Regions from separate parts of the Cupriavidus sp. L7L genome, predicted to be linked through region 2. Evidence: riboswitches for the same ligand, from Rfam matches in the RefSeq annotation. Region 2 holds a riboswitch; the other holds the start of a gene.

Region 1 (4,395 bases), on a different contig from region 2:
GTGAAGAACTGCGACCTGGCGCTGGCGCAAGGCACCGGCGGCTACCTGGGCTCGCGCCACGGCAGCGCCACCCTGATCCTCGAGCGCGAATAATGAACGATCGCCGGAGCAACTGACATGACGACCCCGCACACTCCCATGGCCTACAAGGCCCCGGACGAACAGCCCGACAACATCGAATTCTGGCAGGCCGCGCGCGAAGGCCGGCTGCTGGTCAAGCACTGCCAGTCATGCGGCAAGACGCACTGGTATCCGCGCACGCTGTGCCCGTTCTGCATGGGCGATACGGTCTGGAAGACCGCCAGCGGCCGCGGCACCATCTACTCGTACAGCGTCACGCGCAAGGCTGGCCCGCAGGCGTATTGCATTGCCTATGTGACGCTGGACGAGGGCGTGACCATGATGACCCATATCGTCGATTGCGATCTCGATGCGGTGCGCATCGGGCAGAAGGTGAAGGTCAGGTTCGCGCCCAGCGTGGATGGGGCGCCGGTGCCGGTGTTTGCGCCGGCCTGAGCGGTTCACGGCGGGCGGTGGCGCTTCACTCCGTGGAGGCTCCCGCCCTCTCCCCCGTTCCTCTCCCGCGAGCGGGAGGGGCTGGGGAGAGGGCCAGCGCTGGCAATAGCGAGGCGCTCAACTGGCAATCTCAAGCCTTGGCAAGTCCCAGCGAGCCCACGCCCGAGACCTTCGGTTCAACCAGCGCCTGCTCCACCACCCCCGCCACCATATCCGCCGTCACCGCCGACAGCGTCCAGCCAAGGTGCCCATGCCCGGTGTTGTAGAACACGCACCGGGCCCGCCCCCGCCCAACACGCGGCAGCATATCCGGCAGCATCGGCCGCAGCCCCGCCCACGGCACCACGCTGCGCGTGCTGACGCCGGGGAAGCACTGTTGCACCCATTCCACCAGCGGCCGGATGCGGTCGGCGCGGATGTCGCGGTTGAAGCCGTTGAACTCCGCGGTGCCGGCCACGCGGAAGCGGTCGTCGCCCAGGCGGCTGGTGACCAGCTTGGTTTCATCGTCGAGCAGGCTGACGGTCGGCGCCGCGGTGCGGCTGCCCGCGTCGTTCAGGTTGACGGTGATGGAATAGCCCTTGACCGGATAGATGTTGACGCGGTCGCCCAGCCCGGCGGCCAGCGCGCGGCTGGCGGTGCCGGCGCAGATCACCGCGCCGTCGAAGGTCGAGGTGGCGCTGTCCGCGCCTTCCTGCACGGTCACGCTGGCGCTGCGGCCATCGGTGGTGACCTTGCGCACGTCCTCGCCGTAGCGGCAGTGCACGCCCATGCGCTCGATGGCGGCGGCCAGGCCGCTGGTGAACTTGTGGATGTCGCCGGTCGAATCGCTTTCGGTGAAATAGCCGCCGTAGTAGGTGCCGGCCAGCGTCGGCTCGATTGCGCGCATTTCCGCCGGCGTTACCGCGCGGCGCTCCAGCCCGCCCTGCGCCAGCAGCGCCGAGACGCGGCCCGCGTGCTCGAAGCCCGCCTTGTCGCGATAGATATGCAGGATGCCTTCGCGCTTGTGGTCGAAGTCGATGCCTTCCTGCGCCGCCCACGCGAACAGGTGCTCGCGCGCCGCGATGGCCAGGCGCGCGGTCTCGATGGTGTTGCGGCGGTAATGCGGGATCGAGGCGATGAACTCGGCGAACCAGCTCAGCTTGTGCCAGCTCGGGCGCGGGTTGACCAGCAGCGGGGCGTCGCTGCGCAGCATCCACTTCAGGCCCTTGATGATGGTGGACCAGTGCGTCCACACCTCGGCATTGGAGGCGGATAGCTGCCCTCCGTTGGCGAACGAGGTTTCCATCGCGGCGTAGCGGTGGCGCTCGAACAGGGTGACGGAGAATCCGCGCCGGGCGAGCGCGTAGGCCGTGGTGACACCGGTGATGCCACCGCCGATGACGGCGATTGTCTTCATGATCTGGCAGTCCAGAAACGTCGGGGTGGGAGCCCGCACGCGACATGCGTGGCGGACGCCCCCTCTGTTCCTGACCTGAGAGATTCACGACAGTCGCCGGTGGTGCCCGGGGGTACCGGTGGCGGGGGCCGCTTGCTCCTTCGGTATGCCGGCTGACGATGGCGGCATTCTTCAGAGTGCTGTGACGCGTGATACCGGTCCTTTTGCCTGAGAGTTTCCGGGGCGGTTGCTCCTTCGGCGCTGTCCGCGGCGGCTGCCGCCGGATCAGTCTCTCCCAGCATCACGTTGGCGCGAACGCCAATCCGCGCAAATCTAGAGACAAAGGCCGCATGTGGATATGCGGGTAAACGCGAATAGAGCCAGGCGTGTTCGCATGGATGGGGCGAGTCGCTTCCGTACCGGCGCGGCGCTATGTCGCACTGCGTCAAGCCGACCCGCCCCCTAGAATGTCAGCACTCGCTACGCGGAGGAAGTGCGCCGTAGCACGAGCCGGATACGGCGCACCGGTCGGGCGAGCCAGAAGAACAGAATAGGTATTCCAGTGAGAAGAAATCGGATTGCGCTGGCCGCGTCGGCCGCGCTGATGGGCCCCGGCATCGCCGGCGCCCAGCCGGATGAACCCGTCAGCGCGCCGCAGCCCTTGCAGGAAGTCGTGGTCTCGGCGAAGCCCGGGCGCGGCGAAACGCCGGCCACGCCGCCCAATACGCCATCGCCCGCCTACGGCATCAGCGCCGCACGCATGGCGGACTTCAACGTGGTCAACACCGAAGACGCGCTCAAGTACGCGCCCAACCTCGCCGTGCGCAAGCGCTTCATCGGCGATATGAACTCGATCATCTCGGTGCGCAGCACCAGCTCGCGCCAGTCGGCGCGCGGGCTGGTCTATGCCGACGGCCTGCTGCTGTCCAACCTGCTGGGCTCCGATTTCACCTTCCCGCCGCGCTGGTCGCTGGTCAACGCCGCCGAGATCGAGCGCGTCGACGTGCTGTATGGCCCGTATTCGGCGCTGTACCCGGGCAACTCGCTGGGCGCGACCGTGCTGATCAGTACGCGCACACCGCAGAAGTTCGAGGGCGATGCCAGCGTGCAGCTGTTCACGCAGCGCTTCAACCTGTACGGCACGCACGACAGTTTCAACGGCGTGCACGCCAACGCCTACGTGGGCGACCGCGCCGGGCCGTTCTCGTGGCTGGTCAGCGTCGACCGGCAGGACAGCAAGAGCCAGCCGCTGAGCTTCTACACCGCGGCGCGCTCCAGCGTGCGGGCGACTTCGGCCGACAAGCCCGTGACGGGCGCCTACTTCGACCAGGACCAGACCGGCGCCGACCGCACCGTGATGGGCGTCAACAGCGAGGGCGTCACGCACACCGTGCAGGACCAGCTCAAGCTCAAGCTCGGCTACGACATCACCAATACCCTGCAGGCGCAATTCACCGCCGCCTACTGGCAGCAGGACCGCTCCAGCGCCACCGGCAGCTACCTGCGCGATGCCGACGGCAACGTGGTGTCGAGCGGCCCGGTCAATATCGGCGGCTTCCGCTACGTGATCCCCGCCAACGCGTTTGCGCCGGGCAATGGCGAGGACGCGCGCTGGCTCTACGGCCTGTCGCTGCGCACGCGCAACGAGACCGGGTGGAATTTCTCCGGCGTGGCATCGCTGTTCGATGTCACCAAGGACATCAGCCGCACCGCCAGCACCGCGGGCAATGGCCCGGGCACGGTGACCTATGGCGACGGCACCGGCTGGCGCACGCTCGACCTGAAGGCCGACTACCGCCCGCAGCAGCTCAAGGGCGGCCACTGGGTCACCCTCGGCTACCACTACGACAACTACCGGCTCAGCAACACCACCTACAACACCTCGGACTGGCAGGCCGCCACCATCTCCGCGTTCAACAACGCCTTTGCCGGCAAGACCGAGACGCAGGCGCTGTACGCGCAGGACGCGTGGTACTTCGCCGAGGACTGGAAGCTGATCCCGGGCGTGCGCTGGGAGCACTGGCGCGCCTATGACGGCAGCCGCAGCCAGCCGGGCGTAGATGTCGCCTACCCGGTGCGCAGCGAGTCCAACTGGTCGCCCAAGCTGGCGCTGGAAAAGGCCATCGGTCAGGACTGGCTGGGCCGGCTGTCGCTCGGCCAGGCCTGGCGCTACCCAACCGTCGCCGAGCTGTTCCAGGGCCGCATCACCGGCACCTCGCTGATCAACAACGATCCCAACCTGAAGCCGGAGCGCTCGTTCTCGAAGGACCTGACCTTCGAACGCACGGTCGACCGTTCGTACTTCCGCGTGTCGGTGTATGAAGACGACATCCGCGATGCGCTGGTCAGCCAGACCAATACCACGGTGTTCCCCACCGTCACCAGTTTCCAGAACGTGGACCGCGTGCGTACGCGCGGCATCGAGCTTGCCTACGACGGGCGCGACGTGCTGATCAGCGGCTTCGACCTGTCGGCCAGCGGCGCGTACAACCATTCCAAGACGC
Region 2 (4,395 bases):
GCCGCCGAGCAGCGCCTTGAGCGCGCCGAGCCGGTCCTTGGGGCTCATCGCCGGAGTTTCGTCCTTGGGTGCCGGCGCTTCTTCCAGCTTCATCTCGCCGATAAAGCGCGACGGCTGGCAAGAGTACGTCTCTCGCGCGCGCTTGCGCTTCTTGCACCAGCTGATCTGCAGGCTGCGCTGCGCGCGCGTGATGCCGACGTACATCAGCCGGCGCTCTTCCTCGATCTTCTCGTCGGTCATGTCGTCGTCTTCGCGGCAGTGGGGCAGGATGCCCTCTTCCACGCCGACCAGGAACACGTGCGGATATTCCAGCCCCTTGGACGCGTGCAGCGTGGACAGCCGCACGGCGTCGGGATCTTCCTCGCGCCCTTCGAGCATGCTCATCAGCGCCACGGTCTGCGTCAGCTCAAGCAGGTTCTTGCCTTCGCTGCCGAAGCCGTCGGCGTTGTCATAGCCGGTGGCTTCCTCGCCCTCGGCCGCTTCCGGCTTGGTGCCCTTGCGCTTGAGCCATTCGAGGAACTCCAGCGTGTTGGTCCAGCGTGACTGCGCCTGGCGCTCGTCGAAGCTGTCGTACAGGTATGCCTCGTAGTGGATGCCGGCCATCAGGTCGTCGAGCACTTCGGTGGCCGGATCTTTGGCCGCGCGGTCGGCCAGCCGCACCATCGATTCGCAGAACACGCGCAGCGGCTCCAGCTGGCGCGGCTGCAGCTTGCCCTCGATGCCGCCCATCATCGCCGCCTCGAACAACGACACCTTGGCCTGCCCGGCAAACGTGCCCAGCACTTCGAGCGTGGTATTGCCGACGCCGCGGCGCGGCGTGGTGATCGCGCGGATAAAGGCGGGATCGTCGTCGGGATTGGCGATCAGGCGCAGGTAGGCGCAGATGTCCTTGATCTCGGCCTTGTCGAAGAAGCTCTGGCCACCCGACAGCACATAGGGAATGCGCTCGCGCCGCAGGATCTGCTCGAACAGCCGCGCCTGGTGGTTGCCGCGGTACAGGATGGCGTAGTCGCGGAACTGCGCGCGGCGCTCGAACTTGTGCGCCGACAGGCGGAACACCACCGACTCCGCCTCGTGCTCCTCGTCGTTCATCGGGTGGATGGCGATGGGATCGCCCATGCCGTGCTCGCTCCACAGCTTCTTGTCAAAGAGCTTGGGATTGTTGGCGATGACCGCGTTGGCCGCTTCCAGGATGCGCACGGTGGAGCGGTAGTTCTGCTCCAGCTTGATCACCTTGAGGTCGGGGAAGTCGGTCTGCAGCCCGCGCAGGTTGTCCAGCGTGGCGCCGCGCCAGCCGTAGATGGCCTGGTCGTCGTCGCCCACCGCGGTAAAGGCCGGCGCGCGCAGATGCGAGCCCCCCGCCAGCAGCTTGAGCAGCTGGTACTGGCAGGCGTTGGTATCCTGGTACTCGTCGACCAGGAAGTAGCGCAGCCGGTTCTGCCACTTGAGCTGTACCGCTTCGTTGCGCGCGAACAGTTCCGCGGGCAAGCGGATCAGGTCGTCGAAATCCACCGCCTGGTACGCGTTCAGCGTGGCGACGTAGTTGCGGTAGACCAGCGCGGCCTGGTGCTCGTCGGCATTGGCCGCCTGCGCGATCGCGGCCTCGGGGTCGACCATGCCGTTCTTCCACAGCGAGATCGTGCTCTGCACGCCGCGGATCAGCTTCTTGTCGGTGGTGCCGAGCTGCTCCTGGATCAGGCCGAAGCAGTCGTCCGAATCCATGATCGAGAACTGCGGCTTCAGGCCGACGTGTTCCGCCTCCATGCGCAGAATCTGCACGCCCAGCGAGTGGAAGGTACAGACTGTGAGCTGCCTGAGCGGGATGCGCTTGCCCTCGCGCGTGGTCTTGCCTTCCATCAGCTTGCCGATGCGTTCCTGCATCTCCTTGGCAGCCTTGTTGGTGAAGGTGACGGCGGCGATATGGCGCGGCTCGAAGCCCTTGTCTTCGATCAGGTGCGCGATCTTCTGCGTGATCACGCGGGTCTTGCCCGAGCCCGCCCCGGCAAGGACGAGGCAGGGTCCGTCCAGATAGCGGACGGCTTCAGATTGGGCGGCGTTGAGGCCGTGGCTCATGCGCGGGAATGCTTGCGTGGGGTGGTCGGGACGGCGTCGCGCCCTGTACACCACATGGGGCGGCGCCGGACGCAAAGCTAATCATGTTAACACGCTGGGCCGGCCCTGATCAGTCAGCGGGAACCGCTTTTTCCGGGGGCGGGGACGTTACCGAAGTAACACTTGGTAAGTCCCAAAACCGGGCGTCCGGGCCCTCCTCTAACCAGTATGGCGGGATGGCAGACCTGCGTCCCGAACGTACTCAAAGTTACTTTCGGAGCCCATCATGAAAATGCTACGAGCCTTTTCCAAAGCGACGATGGCCGGCATAGCCGTTGCGGCCCTGGCCACCGGCTGTGCCGACATGACACCGAAGCAGCGCAACACGGTCATTGGTGCCGGCGTGGGCGCGGCCGGCGGTGCTGCGTTGACGCACGGTAGTGCCGCAGGCACGCTGGGCGGTGCCGCCCTGGGCGGCGTGGTCGGTAACGTAATGACCGACGACCATCGCCGTTGATAGGGCGAATGGCTGCTGGCGGGGGGCGCCTGCCGCGTTGACAAAGGCAGGGCCCTCCCGTACATTGCGCGCATCCGACCGGGAGAGCGCGCATATCTGCGCCGCCGAAGGGGTATCACCCGAAAACTCTCAGGCACCACGGACCGCTCGGATCGGCATGCAACATGCACACGATGCATGCCGCACTCTGGAGAGCGGCACCCGCCATTCGTGGCGAGCGTGCCCACCGAAGGGGCGCGCGAGGACGGGATTCAACGAATCCGCCTCGTAATCTCTCAGGTATCGAGGACAGAGGGGTCATCCGCCGCAGCGGATTGCTTGGCCATTGGCATAGCGATCGTTGCGGCGGGTGGCCCTTTTTTGTTTTCGCAACCCGACATTGCCCCCGAGGATTCCATGACGCTCCAGGCCACGCCCCTCAACGCCATCCACCGCGCCCTCGGCGCCCGCATGGTCGACTTCGGCGGCTGGGACATGCCGGTCAACTACGGCTCCCAGATCGAAGAACACAACGCCGTGCGCACCGACGCCGGCATGTTCGACGTGTCGCACATGTGCGTGGTCGATCTCAGCGGCCCCAATACCCGCGCCTTCCTGCGCGGCCTGCTGGCCAACAACGTCGACAAGCTGCAGACGCCGGGCAAGGCGCTGTACTCGTGCATGCTCGACGAAAAAGGCGGCGTGATCGACGACCTGATCGTCTATTTCTTTGCCGAGGACCGTTTCCGCCTGGTGGTCAACGCCAGCACCGCGGTCGGCGATATCGACTGGATCCGTGCGCGCAACGACGCCACCGGCAGCGGCGTGACCATCACCCCGCGCCGTGAAGATGTTGCGCCCGCGGGCGCGCAGCCGCTGGCGATCGTCGCGGTGCAGGGGCCTAACGCCCGCGCCAAGGTGTGGAGTACCTTCCCGTCGACCCAGCCTTCCGATGCGCTCAAGCCGTTCAACGCTGTCGTGGTGCAGGACCCCGCACTTGGCGAAGTCATGGTCGCGCGCACCGGCTACACCGGCGAAGACGGCTTCGAGCTGGTGGTGCCGGTGGCCAGCGTCGCCGGCCTGTGGGAAAAACTGAATGCCGCGGGCGTGCGCCCGGCCGGCCTGGGCGCGCGCGACACGCTGCGCCTGGAAGCCGGCATGAACCTGTATGGCCAGGACATGGATATCAGCACCTCGCCGCTGGACGCGGGCCTGGCCTGGACCGTCGACCTGCAGAGCGAGCGCGACTTCACCGGCAAGGCGGCACTGGCCGCGGCCGGCTCGCGCCAGCAATTCCTCGGCCTGATCCTGCGCGACAAAGGTGGCGTGCTGCGCGCCCACCAGAAGGTCATCACCGCCGCCGGTGACGGCGAAATCACCAGCGGCACCTTCAGCCCCTCGCTGTCGCAATCGATCGCGTTCGCGCGCCTGCCGCAGGGCGTGAACGTCGGCGACACCGTGCAGGTGGAGATCCGCGACCGCAAACTCAACGCGACTGTGGTTAAACTGCCGTTTGTGCGTAATGGCAAGGCACTCGTGAGCTAAGGGAAACATCCGCTCACCCAACGGTCGCCCTCGCCTGCCGGCAGCGTTGCCGGGCAGGCATCACCCAACAAGAAACAGATCTGAATCCGGAGAACCTTCATGAATTTCCCCGCCGACCTCAAATACACCGAGTCGCATGAGTGGGTGCGCGTCGAAGCCGACGGCACGCTCACCATTGGCATCACCGACCACGCACAGGATGCGCTGGGCGACATCGTCTTCCTGGAACTGCCCGAAGTGGGCAAGTCGGTCGGTGCCGGCGACGCGCTGGCAGTGGTGGAATCGGTGAAGGCCGCTTCCGA

The links. A riboswitch is a leader RNA that binds a small molecule or an ion and turns the genes downstream of it on or off. The one in region 2 is predicted to bind glycine.
Region 1: it holds a riboswitch for glycine, as region 2 does, so the genes downstream of both, E1J61_RS06905 (D-amino acid dehydrogenase) here and gcvT (glycine cleavage system aminomethyltransferase GcvT) in region 2, are expected to answer to the same signal.

What each region holds. Positions count from the first base shown of each region.
Region 1 covers NZ_SMNY01000007.1:55,401-59,795, reverse strand. The annotation lists gene E1J61_RS06915 (thiolase domain-containing protein) at 1-93, shown strand, start outside; gene E1J61_RS06910 (Zn-ribbon domain-containing OB-fold protein) at 118-516, shown strand; gene E1J61_RS06905 (D-amino acid dehydrogenase) at 647-1,912, opposite strand; glycine riboswitch at 1,967-2,097, opposite strand; glycine riboswitch at 2,098-2,199, opposite strand; gene E1J61_RS06900 (TonB-dependent receptor) at 2,454-4,395, shown strand, end outside.
Region 2 covers NZ_SMNY01000048.1:126,530-130,924, forward strand. The annotation lists gene E1J61_RS31790 (UvrD-helicase domain-containing protein) at 1-2,073, opposite strand, end outside; gene E1J61_RS31795 (glycine zipper 2TM domain-containing protein) at 2,339-2,569, shown strand; glycine riboswitch at 2,639-2,725, shown strand; glycine riboswitch at 2,747-2,871, shown strand; gene gcvT (glycine cleavage system aminomethyltransferase GcvT) at 2,966-4,093, shown strand; gene gcvH (glycine cleavage system protein GcvH) at 4,193-4,395, shown strand, end outside.